DNA from 4 places in the Paraoerskovia marina genome. Region 3 is predicted to be linked to each of the others. Evidence: riboswitches for the same ligand, from Rfam matches in the RefSeq annotation. Region 3 holds a riboswitch; each other region holds the start of a gene.
What was found. Region 3 has a riboswitch for thiamine pyrophosphate ahead of tenA (thiaminase II). Riboswitches for the same ligand answer to the same signal wherever they lie in the genome.
Positions count from the first base shown of each region.

Region 1: another riboswitch for thiamine pyrophosphate. It lies ahead of thiO (glycine oxidase ThiO); the one in region 3 lies ahead of tenA (thiaminase II).
Region 2: another riboswitch for thiamine pyrophosphate. It lies ahead of thiD (bifunctional hydroxymethylpyrimidine kinase/phosphomethylpyrimidine kinase); the one in region 3 lies ahead of tenA (thiaminase II).
Region 4: another riboswitch for thiamine pyrophosphate. It lies ahead of BLU20_RS08200 (ECF transporter S component); the one in region 3 lies ahead of tenA (thiaminase II).

Region 1 covers NZ_LT629776.1:2,591,706-2,595,064, forward strand. Annotated here, with positions in the region: gene guaA (glutamine-hydrolyzing GMP synthase) at 1-1,337, opposite strand, end outside; gene thiE (thiamine phosphate synthase) at 1,385-2,032, opposite strand; TPP riboswitch at 2,128-2,231, shown strand; gene thiO (glycine oxidase ThiO) at 2,221-3,359, shown strand, end outside.
Region 2 covers NZ_LT629776.1:2,113,400-2,116,758, reverse strand. Annotated here, with positions in the region: gene pheT (phenylalanine--tRNA ligase subunit beta) at 1-1,150, shown strand, start outside; gene BLU20_RS09520 (SDR family NAD(P)-dependent oxidoreductase) at 1,147-2,043, shown strand; TPP riboswitch at 2,090-2,186, shown strand; gene thiD (bifunctional hydroxymethylpyrimidine kinase/phosphomethylpyrimidine kinase) at 2,178-3,035, shown strand; gene BLU20_RS09510 (hypothetical protein) at 3,043-3,291, opposite strand; gene BLU20_RS09505 (quinone oxidoreductase family protein) at 3,288-3,359, opposite strand, start outside.
Region 3 covers NZ_LT629776.1:1,200,656-1,204,014, reverse strand. Annotated here, with positions in the region: gene BLU20_RS05410 (glycoside hydrolase family 3 N-terminal domain-containing protein) at 1-237, shown strand, start outside; gene BLU20_RS05405 (oxygenase MpaB family protein) at 240-1,112, opposite strand; gene tenA (thiaminase II) at 1,167-1,880, opposite strand; TPP riboswitch at 1,870-1,993, opposite strand; tRNA gene BLU20_RS05395 (tRNA-Leu) at 2,206-2,282, opposite strand; gene BLU20_RS05390 (NAD(P)/FAD-dependent oxidoreductase) at 2,383-3,359, opposite strand, start outside.
Region 4 covers NZ_LT629776.1:1,836,701-1,840,059, reverse strand. Annotated here, with positions in the region: gene aspS (aspartate--tRNA ligase) at 1-1,652, opposite strand, end outside; TPP riboswitch at 1,838-1,944, shown strand; gene BLU20_RS08200 (ECF transporter S component) at 2,018-2,683, shown strand; gene BLU20_RS08195 (ABC transporter ATP-binding protein) at 2,680-3,359, shown strand, end outside.

The sequences.
Region 1 (3,359 bases), 1.4 Mb from region 3:
TCGCGGTCGAGCCCCGCCCTGGTGAGCTCCTCGCGGGCGATCTTGTCGGCGGCGCGCAGCACCTCCAGGCGCTCGGCGGTGACCTCGCCGATGATCCGGATGCCGAGGCCCGGCCCGGGGAACGGCTGGCGCCAGACGATCTCCTCGGGCACCTCGAGCTCGAGGCCGACGGCGCGGACCTCGTCCTTGAACAGCGTGCGCAGGGGCTCGATCAGGGAGAACTGCAGGTCGTCCGGCAGACCGCCCACGTTGTGGTGGCTCTTGATGTTGGCCGCACCCTCGCCGCCGCCGGACTCGACGACGTCGGGGTAGAGCGTCCCCTGGACGAGGAACTCGACCTCTTCACCGTGCGCACCGGCGTCCGCGACGACGTCGCGTGCGGCATCCTCGAAGACGCGGATGAACTCGCGGCCGATGATCTTGCGCTTGGTCTCCGGGTCGGTCTGGCCGGCGAGCGCGTCGAGGAAGCGCTGCCTGGCGTCGACCACCATGAGCTTGACGCCCGTGGCGGCGACGAAGTCACGCTCGACCTGCTCGGCCTCGTCGGCGCGCAGCAGACCGTGGTCCACGAAGACGCAGGTGAGCTGGTCGCCCACCGCCTTCTGCACCAGCGCCGCGGCGACGGAGGAGTCGACACCGCCGGAGAGGCCGCAGATCACGCGCTTGGTGCCGACCTGCGCGCGGATCGCCTCGACCTGGTCGGCCACGACGTTTCCGGGTGTCCAGTCGGGAGCCAGCCCTGCGCCGTCGTACAAGAAGTGCTCCAGCACGGTCTGGCCGTGCGCGGAGTGCTTGACCTCGGGGTGCCACTGCACGCCGTAGAGACGACGCTCCGTGTCCTCGAACGCCGCGACCGGGGAGCCGGCCGACGTCGCGAGCACCTGGAAACCCTCGGGGGCCGCGTGTACGGAGTCGCCGTGGCTCATCCACGTCGTTTGGTTGGCGGGCGTGTCAGCAAGCAGCGCACCTGCCTCGCACACCTCGACCTCGGTGCCGCCGTACTCACGCTGACCGGTCTGGGCGACGTCGCCGCCGAGCGCCGCGGCCATCGCCTGGAACCCGTAGCAGATGCCGAGGACGGGGACGCCGGCCTCGAAGAGCTTCGGGTCCACGAACGGCGCACCGTCGGCGTACACGGACGACGGACCACCCGAGAGGATGATCGCGGCCGGGTCCTTGGCCAGCATCTTCTCGACCGAGAAGGTGTGGGGCACGATCTCCGAGTACACGCTCGCCTCGCGCACGCGACGCGCGATGAGCTGGGCGTACTGCGCGCCGAAGTCGACGACGAGAACGGGCCTCGGGGTGGTCACGGGGACGTCAGGCGTGGCTGTCACGCACCCAGGATAGTTGCCGCGCCAGCGTGCCGCGGACACGTCCGGATTCAGGCCGGGAGACGCTCCCGCAGAGCGCGGGCCGCCGCCTCGGGGTCGGCGGCCTCGGTGACGGCGCGTACGACGACGATCCGCTCGGCCCCGGCGTCGAGCACCTCGTCGAGGCGCTCGCCGTCGATCCCGCCGATGGCGAACCAGGGTGTCGACGGCCGGGAGTCCGCGACCTCTTGGAGCAGATCCAGCCCGACGGCGGGGCGACCCGGCTTGGTCGGCGTCGCCCAGAGCGGGCCGACGCAGAAGTAGTCGACGTCGGGGTCGGCCTCCGCGGCTGCCGCCTCGACGGCCGCGTGCGTCGACCGCCCGAGCAGGACGTCCCCGCCGAGCAGTGCGCGCGACCCGGAGACAGGAAGGTCGTCCTGGCCCGTGTGGAACACCGGCGCACCGACCAGGCTCGCGACGTCGGCACGGTCGTTCACGCACCACAGCGCACCATGCTCCGTCGCGACCGCTGCGACGATCTCCTGCAGCTCCAGCTCGCGCCGCACGTCGAGCGTCTTGTCCCGGAGCTGGACGACGTCCACGCCTCCCCGCAGGGCCGCGTGGAGGAACTCCTCGAGGTCGCCGCGCTCCTCGCGTGCGTCGGTGCACAGGTAGAGGCGTGCAGCGGCGAGTCGGGCGCGAGCGTCTGCGGAGGTCATGGGCGCGAGCCTATCGACCAACATTCCCGCGGTCGCCGTGCGAGTCGAGTCGCGCCTGCCCCGCGCCACCTGGTCCGTCGCTCATCGCGCTACGCTGACCCCTGCACGGGAGCCTCGACCAGAGGCTGAGAGGGCGATCTGCCGACCGTCGAACCTGATCCGGGTCATGCCGGCGATAGGGAGCAACGATGAGCAAGCACAGCGACGTCCTCGTGGTCGGCGCCGGGATCATCGGACTGACCGCGGCCTGGCGGGCGGCATGCCGCGGCCTGAGCGTCACGGTCCTCGACCCCACCCCACGCGACGGTGCCAGCATGGCGGCGGCCGGGATGCTCGCAGCGGTCTGCGAGGCCGACTTCGGAGAGCCCGAGCTGGCGGCGATGAACGTCGACTCGGCAGCACGCTGGCCCGACTTTGCCGCAGAACTCGAGAAGGCATCACGTCTCGACGTCGGACTACGCCAGACCGGCACGCTCACCCTGGCCTTCGACCCGGACGACCTCGCCGAGACGCGGCGGCTGATCGACCTGCAGCACCGCTGGGGGCTGGTGTCGGAGGAGATCTCGACGGCGCAGGCGCGCCGCATCTCCCCGCTCGTCGGCCGCGTCGCCGGCGGAGCGTGGATGCCGGACGACCACCAGGTCGACCCGCGGGCCACCACCCGCGCGCTCGACGCGGCCGCCCGAGCGGCCGGCGCAGTGGTCGTCGAGTGCCGAGCCGTCCGGCTGACGTCTGCGTCGGGCCGGGTGGTCGGTGCGGTCGACGCGGCGGGCGTCGACCGCACCGCCGACCTCGTCGTCGTCGCGGCAGGGGTCTCGTCCACGGGCCTGCTGGCGACCGCAGGGATCCACGCGCCGCTGCGCCCCGTCAAGGGCATCACGCTCCGACTGGCCGCGGAGCCCTGGTTCGACGTCGAGCCGGTGGTGCGCGCCCGCGTCCAGGGACGGGCGGTGTACGCCGTGACACGGGTCGCCGACGAGTCAGGGTTCCGCGAGGTCGTGATCGGGGCGTCGAGCGACGAGAAGCCCGACGACCGGCGGGTCGAGGCAGGATCGGTCTTCGCCCTGCTCCGCGACGCCCGCGCCGTCCTGCCAGGCATCGACGAGCTCGACCTGCGCGAGGCGAGCCCGCGTGTCCGCCCCAGCGCCCCGGACAACCTTCCCTACCTCGACGCGAGCGTCGACGGCCTGCTCGTCGCCACCGGTCACGGACGCAACGGCATCCTGCTCACCCCGCTGACCAGCGCCGTCGTCGACGCCACGCTCGACGAGACAGACCTGCCCGACGTCGTCGCGCCCGCCATGATGAACCGTCACACCCGCATCCG
Region 2 (3,359 bases), 910 kb from region 3:
CGGCGTGGTCCGGGTGACGGTGCCGACGTGGCGTCCGGACCTGGTCGGCCCGGCGCACCTCGTCGAGGAGGTGGCCCGGCTCGTGGGGTACGACGAGATCCCGTCGGTCCTGCCGCCCGCGCCCGCAGGTCGTGGTCTGACCAGGACGCAGCAGCTTCGGCGCTCCGTCGCGCGGAGCCTCGCCGAGGCCGGGTACGTCGAGACGCTGTCGTACCCGTTCGTCGACCCCGCGCAGCACGACGCACTGCGTCTTGCGGCCGATGATCCGCGCCGTCGCGCGCTGCGCCTCGCCAACCCGCTGGCCGGCGACCGTCCCGAGATGCGGACGTCGCTCCTCGGTACGTTGCTGGAGACGCTCCGGCGCAACCTCGGGCGGGGGAACGACGACGTCGCGCTCTACGAGATCGGACGGGTGACGCGCCCGGAGGACGGAGCGCCCGCGGCGCCACAGCTGCCGGGCGGGGTTCGCCCGACGGAGGACCAGCTCGCGGTGCTCGCCGCGGCGGTCCCGGCCCAGCCACGCCGGGTCGCCGGCGTCGTGGCCGGGAACGCCGATCCTCGCGGGTGGTGGGGACCAGGCCGGGCCGGTGACTGGACCGACGCCCTGGCGGGCGCGCGGCTCGTCGCCGACCGGGTCGGCGTCGACGTCGTCGTCACGCCCGACACCGACCACGCACCGTGGCACCCGGGGCGGTGCGCACGTCTCAGCCTGGTCGACGGCACGGTGGTCGGCCATGCGGGCGAGCTGCACCCGAAGGCGCTCGAGAACCTGGGCCTTCCCGCACGCACGGTCGCGTTCGAGGTCGACCTCGACGTCCTCCTCGACGCCGTCGAGGCAGAGCCGTTCGCAGCCCGGCCGGTGTCGACGTTCCCGGCCGCGAAGGAGGACCTCGCGCTCGTCGTCGAGGAGTCCGTTCCTGCCGACCAGGTGCGTCAGGCACTGGTCGACGGCGCAGGCGACCTGCTCGAGCATGTCGAGCTCTTCGACGTGTTCCGTGGCGAGCAGCTCGGCGAGGGCCGCAAGTCGCTCGCGTTCGCACTGCGCCTCCGTGCCGCGGACCGGACGCTCTCGGCGGACGAGGTCGTCGAGGTTCGCCGGGCGGCCGTCGCGGCCGCGCAGGAGCAGACCGGCGCGACCCTGCGCGCATGACGGCGCGGCCCGTTCCCGGGGACGTTCCGGCGTGGACGGACCCGGGAGCCGTTCCGCCCGCTCGGACGGTGCTGGTGACCGGGGCGACCCGGGGAATCGGGCGCGCGGTCGCCGAAGGGCTCGCAGTGCCCGACGGGTCGAGCGACACACACGCCGTCGCGCTGCTCGGTCGTGACGCGCAGCGCGTGCACGAGACGGTCGAGTCGGTCCGGGAGACGACGGGTGCTTCCGTCATCGGTGTCGTCGCCGACGTCCTGGACCGCGCGGCCGTCGCCGCCGCGGTGGCCAGGGTCGAGGAAGCGTGGGGAGGCGTCGACCTGCTCGTGAACAACGCGGGGGTGATCGACGCCGAGGTGCCCCTGTGGGAGGCAGACCCCGACGAGTGGTGGCACGTCGTCGAGACCAACCTGCGCGGCGCGTTCGAGATGAGCCGTGCCGTCGTCCCGGGCATGATCGCCCGCGGGGGAGGACGCGTGGTCGACCTGGCGTCCGGTGCCAGCACCCACGAGATGGTCGGATCGAGCGCGTACAACGCGAGCAAGACGGCGCTGGTCCGGATGGGTGCGCACCTGCACGCCGCGGGGGCGCCGCACGGGCTGCGTGTCTTCGAGGTGTCGCCCGGAAGCGTCCGCACCGACATGACGGCCGCGATGCCGCTGCACGCGAACCGCACGGAATGGACGCCGGTCGAGGACCTGGTCGAGATGGTGCGGGCGATCGCACGGGGCGAGCTCGACGACTGGTCCGGCGCCTACCTCCGGGTCACGCACGACGACCCGCGGACGCTGAGCGCCGCCGCCGCCGCGGGCCGCGCCGTGGGCGACGCGCGACGACTCCGGGTCCGCCCGTGGGGCGACGACGACCCGATGCCCGCCGGACTGCCTCCCCGCTAGCACCCGGACGACGACGGACCCGGCGCCGTGGTCGCGCTAGTCTGGCCGCCGTGACACGGGGTGTCCGCGACGCGCGGACTGAGAGCACACCCGTCGAACCTGATCGAGCTCGAACTCGCGAAGGGATGTCCCTCATGACGCACGCCTCCGACCGTTCGCCGCAGCAGACGCGCGAACACCCGCCCGGGAGCAGGCCCCGGGTCCTCAGCATCGCCGGCACGGACCCCACGGGCGGCGCCGGGATCCAGGCCGACCTGAAGTCGTTCGCGGCCCACGGTGCCTACGGCATGGCCGTGGTGACGGCGGTCGTCGCGCAGAACACGCACGGGGTCCGTGCGGTGCACCTCCCGCCGGTCGACGTGCTGGTGGGCCAGCTCGAGGCGGTGAGCGACGACGTGGCGGTCGACGCGGTCAAGATCGGGATGGTCGCGAGCGAGGGGTACGCGCAGGAGATCGGGCTCTGGCTCGACCGAGTGCAGCCACGATGGGTGGTGCTCGACCCGGTGATGGTCGCCACGAGCGGTCACCATCTTCTCGACCCGGGCGCCGAGCGCGCGGTGGTCGACCTGCTGCCTCGCGTCGACCTCGTCACGCCGAACATGGCCGAGCTCGCGGTTCTCGTCGGGCAGGAGACCGCCACGACCTGGTCGGCCGTCCTCGAACAGGCGGTCGAGCTCGCACGACGTGCGTCGGTGGTCGTCCTCGCCAAGGGTGGGCATCTGCTCGGGCCGGGGTCTCCCGACGCCCTGGTCACGCCCGAGGGTGTGGTGACCGAGGTCAGTGCTCCCCGGGTGCAGACGTCCAACGTCCACGGGACCGGCTGTTCGCTGTCGTCGGCGCTCGCGGCCCTGCGACCGCGGTGCGACGACTGGGAGTCGGCGGTGCGCGAGGCGAAGACCTGGATCTCGGGAGCGCTTGAGGCGGCGGACGCACTCGCCGTCGGTTCGGGGAACGGCCCGATCGACCATCTGCATGCGCAGGTGCCGGTCTAGGGCGGGGTCAGACCTGCGTCGTCTCCTGGTCGTACACGCACGCGTGACCGGGAGGCCACCACTGCCACTCCGCGCTCACCTCTGCACCCGCGGGGGCGTCGATGGCGCACGCCCGGGTGGCGCGGTCCTGTGCCGAGACGACGTAGGACAGCGCGATGACCGCGGTGAACAGGACACCGAGCACCGTGACGGCCCGGCGCAGCGCGGGGGACGGGCCGCCCTCGCCCTCGCGGGGCGGCACCCAGCTCCAGCTCATGCGCCGTGGTCGGGGATCAGGACGAGCTTTCCGGTCGAGTTCCGCCCTTCGAGGTCCCGGTGCGCCTG
Region 3 (3,359 bases):
ACCGACGACCTCTCCGCAGCCGCGCAGGTCCAGTCCGTCGAGCCCGCGGAACGCGCGATCCGGGCGATCGAGGCCGGGTGCGACGTGGTCCTCGCCTCCGCCGTCCCCGAGGACGCGTCGATCATGGTGTCCGCGATCGCCGAGCGCGCCGCCGAAGACCCGGACTTCGCCGAGCGCGTGGACGAGTCGGCTGCTCGGGTCCTGGCAGCCAAGGAGCAGATCGCCGCCACGGGCTGAGGTCAGTCGACGGGTCGAGCCGGCGGCGGGTCCCCCGCGAGCGCCCACCGGATCGCCCGGGTCGCGACGTGCCCGCCCACCCGCACCACGGTGGGGTCGCCCCGTACGGGCCAGGGCGCCGTGATCTCCCGCTGGGCCCATCGGGGCAACGAACCGTACGCGGCAGCACCCAGGAGCGCGTAGGGCCCGCGCGCCGCGCGAGGCAGCGGGGGCTCTGCGAGCAGGAACCGGGCGACGTCGTCGGACTCCTGGGTCGCACCCAGCTCTGGACCAAACTCCTGCCAGGCGATACGGACCTCCGCGCGGGACCGGGGCGGGTCGACGGCCCCCAGGCGGAGTGCGACGTCCGCGGCCTGGGCGAGGTACGCGTCGCACCCGGCGGCGTCCAACGGGCGGAGCCCGAAACGTTGGTGCGCCGTGAGAAAGCTGTCGACCTCGGCCAGGTGCACCCAGCGCAGGAGCCACGGGTCGTCGGCGGCGTAGGCGCGTCCGTCCGGCGCCGTGCCGCGTACCCGCGCGTGGACCGTGCGGACGACGTCGATGCTCTGGCGGGCGTACTCGACCGTGCCGAACGTCGTCGCCGCCAGGAACGTGCTCGTCCGGGCCAGGCGCCCCCACGGGTCGCCACGGTATCCGGAGTGCGCGGCGACCGCGGCCATCGCCAGCGGGTGCAGCGACTGCAGGAGCAGGGCGCGGACACCGCCGACGAACATCGAGGCGTCGCCGTGGACGCGCGCGATCTCCGAGTCCTGCGCGAACTGCCGCGGTCCGGCCGTGGCGTGGATGCGCTCGCGCTCCTCGTGGCCGTCCGGGCCGCCGACCCGGGCGAAGAGGGCGCGTCCGGAGGTCCTGCGCAGCGTCTCGACGGGGCTCATCCCCCTAGTCTGCCTCGGCGGGGACCGTTCGCGGGTCCCCGCCGAGGCACCGGGTCACCAGGTCTCGAGGGACCAGGCCATCTGCCAGAACCGGATCTCGTGGCGCACGCTCAGCTCGAAGGCGAGCTCCATGCGTGCGCGCTCCTCGGGCCCGGCCTGAGCCGCCACCGCGTCGAGCTTGGCCCGCATCTCCTCGAGCATCTGCAGGCACGAGTCGTCGGCGTAGAACCGCCACCACCCGGCGAACGGGTGGTCGTCCTGGATCGGCTCCGCGTGCGCATAGCGGTCCGCGGCCCAGATGTACGTCCACGGGCAGGGCAGCAGCGCGGCGAGGAGCGTGCCGAGCGTGTCGCGGCCCGCCTCCATCATGTGGTCGACGTAGGCCTTGGCGCTCGGCGCGAGACGCTCCACCTGCGCGTCCTCGTAGGTCACCCCGAGACGCGCGCAGAGCGCGAGGTGTGCCTCGGACTCGTCGTCCAGCAGGAATCCGGTGCGCTCGTGGAAGTAGCGCATCCACTCGCGGTCGGGGGCGAGGGTCAGTCCCAGGCCGTAGCAGCGGACGTACGCGCTCAGGTACTGGTGGTCCTGGCCCACGTAGTGCTGCACCTTCTCGGGGGCGAGCGTGCCGTCACGCAGGCCCGACAGGAAGGGATGCTGGTAGAAGTCCTCGAACAGGTGCGCGTACCGGCGCCCCAGCTCTGCGGTGAATCCGGACTCCGACGCCGCTACCGGCGTCGTCTGGTCGTTCTCAAGGGTCACGGCAGTCATGCCACGTTCCTCCGCTCGTTCTGGCGAGATCAGGTTCAACGGGTCCGGACGGTTCTCCCGCCCATCTCAGTCCCGGCCGACGGTGTCGGACAGAGATTCCCCGCGTGGTGTGTCTCGACCGTAGCAAGGGGCGCCCGTGGCGGACGCACCGGTCGCATCGTGGGACGCCGCCTACGCGTCGCCCGCGGCCAGTCGTTCGAGGAGCATCAGCGCCCTCGGCCCGTCGCGCCGCAGGACGAGCGTGGTCCCCTCGTCCTCCCGGACCGTTGCCTCCGCGCGGACGCCGGCGGCGTCGAGCGCGGCCGCGCTCTCCGGCAGGGCCTGGTGGTGCCCCCACCGGGGTTCGAACCCGGACTGGGCCGATTTTAAGTCGGCTGCCTCTGCCAGTTGGGCTACGGGGGCCATGCTCGTCGTGAGACTAACGCACGACGGCGGGGACGGACCCGTCCAGGTCCGCCCCCGCCGTCGTGCGTGCGTGCGTGGGCGTCACGCCCACCGAGGACTACTTGCCCGCGCCGACCGCGTCCTTGTCGGACTTCGGAGCCGCGTCGTCCTTCGGCTTCGGCGGGAGCGACGCGTTGCGGAACGCCGCACGGGGGTCGTGGATCGACCCGAGCGAGACGGTCTTGCGGCGCATGACGAACTGGTCGAACCAGCCCATGAAGATGCGGATCTTGCGGTTCCAGGTCGGCATCGCGTAGCCGTGGTACGTGCGGTGCACGGCCCAGGCCGGGAAGCCCTTGAACTTGAAGACGCCGAAGAGCTCGGCGACGCCCTTGTACAGGCCGAGCGACGCGACGACGCCGACGCTCTTGTGCTTGTACTGGACCAGCGGGCGGTCCTCGACCGACGCGACCAGGTTGTCACCGAGCTGGGTGGCCTGACGGATCGCGTGCTGCGCGTTGGGCGGGCAGAACGCGCCCGGGTTCAGCAGGTCGGGAACCGCGGCGCAGTCGCCGGCGCCCCAGGCGGCGGGGACGACGACGCCGTCCTCGTCGACGACCTGCAGGTTGGCGTTGACGGTCAGGCGGCCCATCTTGTCCGTCGGCAGGTCAGACTCCCCGATCACCGGGTTGGCCTTGACACCGGCCGTCCAGACGATGGTGTTGGAGTCGAACTCGACACCCGTGGACGTCACCACGTGGCCGTCGACGCAGGAGCTGAGGAAGGTCGAGAGGTGGAACTCGATGCCCCGCTCCTTCAGCTGCTCGAGGGCGTACTCCGCCATCGGCTCGCTGAGCTCGGGCAGGATCCGCCCGGCGCCCTCGATCATGACGAAGCGCAGGTCGGCCTGGTCGATAGACTCGTACTGGCTCAGCGCGGCGCGGGCCATGTCCTCGACCTCGGCGAGCGCCTCGATGCCGGCGAAGCCGCCACCGATGAAGGTGAACGTGAGCATCCGGCGCCGCTCGTCCGCGTCCCAGCAGCTGGACGCGAGGTCGAGCTGGTGCACCACGTGGTTGCGGACGGACACGGCCT
Region 4 (3,359 bases), 640 kb from region 3:
ACGTCCCGGATCGAGTCGGACCCCGTGAGCAGCGAGACGATCCGGTCCCAGCCGAACGCGATCCCGCCGTGCGGCGGAGCCCCGAACGCGAAGGCGTCGAGCAGGAAGCCGAACTTCTCCTGCGCCTCGGCCTGACCGATGCCCATCACCTCGAAGACCCGCTCCTGCACGTCTCGACGGTGGATACGGATCGAGCCGCCGCCGATCTCGTTGCCGTTGCAGACGATGTCGTAGGCGTACGCGAGGGCCTCGCCGGGGTTCTGCTCGAACGTGTCGACCCACTCCGGGGTCGGCGACGTGAAGGCGTGGTGCACGGCCGTCCAGGCTGAGCTGCCCAGGTCGACGTCGTCGTCCTGGCCGGCAGGCTTGAACAGCGGCGCGTCGACGATCCAGACGAACGACCACGCGTTCTCGTCGATCTGGCCGGTGCGGCGGGCGATCTCCAGGCGAGCGGCGCCGAGCAGCGCCCGCGAGTCGTCGACCTTGCCGGCGGCGAAGAAGACCGCGTCGCCGGGCTGGGCGCCGGTCGCCTCGGCCAGGCCCGCACGCTCGGCGTCGGAGAGGTTCTTGGCCACGGGCCCGGCCAGCGTCCCGTCCTCGGCGAACGTGACGTACGCGAGACCGCGCGCGCCGCGCTGCTTGGCCCAGTCCTGCCACGCGTCGAACTGACGGCGGGGCTGGGACGCCCCGCCGGCCATGACGACGGCACCGACGTAGTCGGCCTGGAAGACGCGGAACGGTGTCTCGGCGAAGTACTCGGTGAGCTCGATCAGCGGGTTGCCGAAGCGAAGGTCGGGCTTGTCGCTGCCGTACAGGCGCATCGCGTCGGCGAACGTCATCCGCTGGATCGGGCGCGGGATCTCGACGTCGATGAGCTTCCAGAGCGCGACGAGGATCTGCTCGCCGAGGTCGATGACGTCGTCCTGCTCGACAAAGCTCATCTCGACGTCCAGCTGGGTGAACTCCGGCTGGCGGTCGGCACGGAAGTCCTCGTCGCGGTAGCAGCGCGCGATCTGGTAGTAGCGCTCCATGCCCGAGACCATGAGCAGCTGCTTGAAGAGCTGCGGCGACTGCGGCAGCGCGTACCAGGAGCCCGGCGCGAGGCGCGCGGGGACGAGGAAGTCGCGAGCACCCTCGGGGGTCGAGCGCGTGAGGGTCGGGGTCTCGATCTCGACGAAGTCCTGGGCGTCGAGCACGGCCCGGGCGGCCTGGTTCGCCTTCGACCGCAGGCGCAGGGCTCGCGCGGGCGTCGGGCGTCGCAGGTCGAGGTAGCGGTGCTTGAGCCGTGCCTCCTCGCCGATGGTCTCGGTGCCGTCGAGCGCGGTCGAGACCTGGAAGGGCAGCGGCGCGGACTCGTTGAGCACGACGACGTCGCTCACGACGACCTCGACCTCTCCGGTCGGCAGGTTGGCGTTCGCGTTGCCCTCCGGTCGCTGCGAGACCTCTCCGGTCACCTGGAGGACGAACTCGCTGCGCAGGGGGTGGGCGACGGCCTCGTCGCGAATGACCACCTGGGCGATGCCCGAGGCGTCGCGCAGGTCGATGAAGGCCACGCCTCCGTGGTCGCGGCGGCGGTCGACCCACCCGGTCAGGGTGATGGTCTGGCCGATGTGCTCGGCCCGCAGTGAGCCGGCCGTGTGGGTGCGAAGCACGGAGGGGTCCTTCCGGATCGGGGGGTGGTGGGCGGCTGCCCCGGGGGGTCTGCCGCGAGCGCCGCGTGGCGCACCGCGACAAGTCTAGTCGGTGTCCGGGCGGACTCCACCGCTCGGCCCGTTCACAGGGTGGGACGGGCGGGGTCGCAGATTGCCCGATTCGTCGCGCGGCTCTAGGTTGGCCTCACTAGCCCCCGGGGTGCGCTCGCGCGCTGAGATTGCGGAAGATCCGCTGACCCGTGGAACCTGATCTGGTTCGTACCAGCGAAGGGAGCAGGGCGACGTCGGCCGTTGCGCGCCGTCAGGGTGCGCGCTGTCCGGGGTCTTGCTGCGTCCACCCCCGGGGCCGACGCAGGGAGATGCTTGTGGACCAGGATTCGCAGTCGTACGCGACGGAGCCGTCGACCGGGGCGGGCGGGGCACGTCTGGAGCGGCGGTCCTCCGGCCTGCACACCACGGTGCTGCTCGCCGTCCTCGGGGTGGTCTTCGGGTTCGTGTTCTGGGTGGCCGACCAGATCTACGGTCCGCTGCACCTGGCGCTGGGGCCCTTCGGGACGCTCGCGGAGAACGTCCTCGCCGGGGCGTGGATCGTCGTGGCCCCCCTCGCGGTGTACATCGTGCGCAAGCCGTTCGTGGCCGTGGTCGCGGAGATGCTGGCGGCCGCCGTCGAGCTCGTGGTGTTTGCCTCGCCGTTCGGGCCGATGATCCTCGTCATCGGACTGGTCCAGGGTGTCGGGGCCGAGCTAGCGTTCACCCTGACGCGGTACCGCCGCTACGGCTGGGGCGTGTTCGTGCTCAGCGGGGTCACCGCGGCGGTCGTGACCTTTGCCTACCAGTGCGTGGCGAACGGGTACCTCGGACAGGACTACCTGGTGCTCCGCCTCGGTGTCCAGATCGTCTCGTGCATCGTGCTCAGCGGGTTGGCGGCGAAGTTCATCGGCGACCGTCTGCTGCGCACGGGTGTACTGGACAACTACCCGATCGGCCGCGAGCGCCGCCGCGGGGCAGCTGCGGCGGGGGTGACGGCGTGACGTCGTCGGACCTCGTCGTCGAGCACCTGGACGTGCGGTTCCCGGGGGAACCGACGTCCGTGCTCCGCGACGTGTCGTTCCGGGTGCGGTCCGGGTCGAGCCTGCTCGTGGTCGGCCCCTCGGGGTCCGGCAAGTCCACCCTCGTCGCGGCTCTCGCGGGGATCGTCCCGCACACGGTGGACGCGGATCTCCACGGCCGGGTCGTGATCGGTGTGCCCGGTGCGTGGGAGCGGGGGCCGCGGGCGCTGGCCGGGCACCTGGGGCTGGTGCAGCAGGACCCGCTGGCACAGGTGTGCCTCGACTCCGTCGACGCCGAGGTGGAGTTCGCGCTCGAGAACCGGGAGTGGCGCGTCGAGGAGATCGGGCCGGCGGTGGCGCGCGCGTTGGACGCGGCGGGCGCGGGCGGGCTCGCCGGTCGACGGACCGGCACCCTCTCGGGCGGACAGTGCCAGCGCGTCGCGACGGCCGCGGCCCTGGCCCCCTCGCCGGCCGTCCTGCTCCTGGACGAGCCGACGGCCCTCCTGGACCCCGAGGCGGCGCGCGCCGTCGGCGCGCTCGTCGGGCGGCTGGCCGCCGGCGAGACGACGACCGTCGTGGTCGAGCACCGCCTCGACGACCTCGACCCACTGCCCGACTCGACGCTCGTGCTGGTCGACGGGGAGGTCGTCGCGCACGG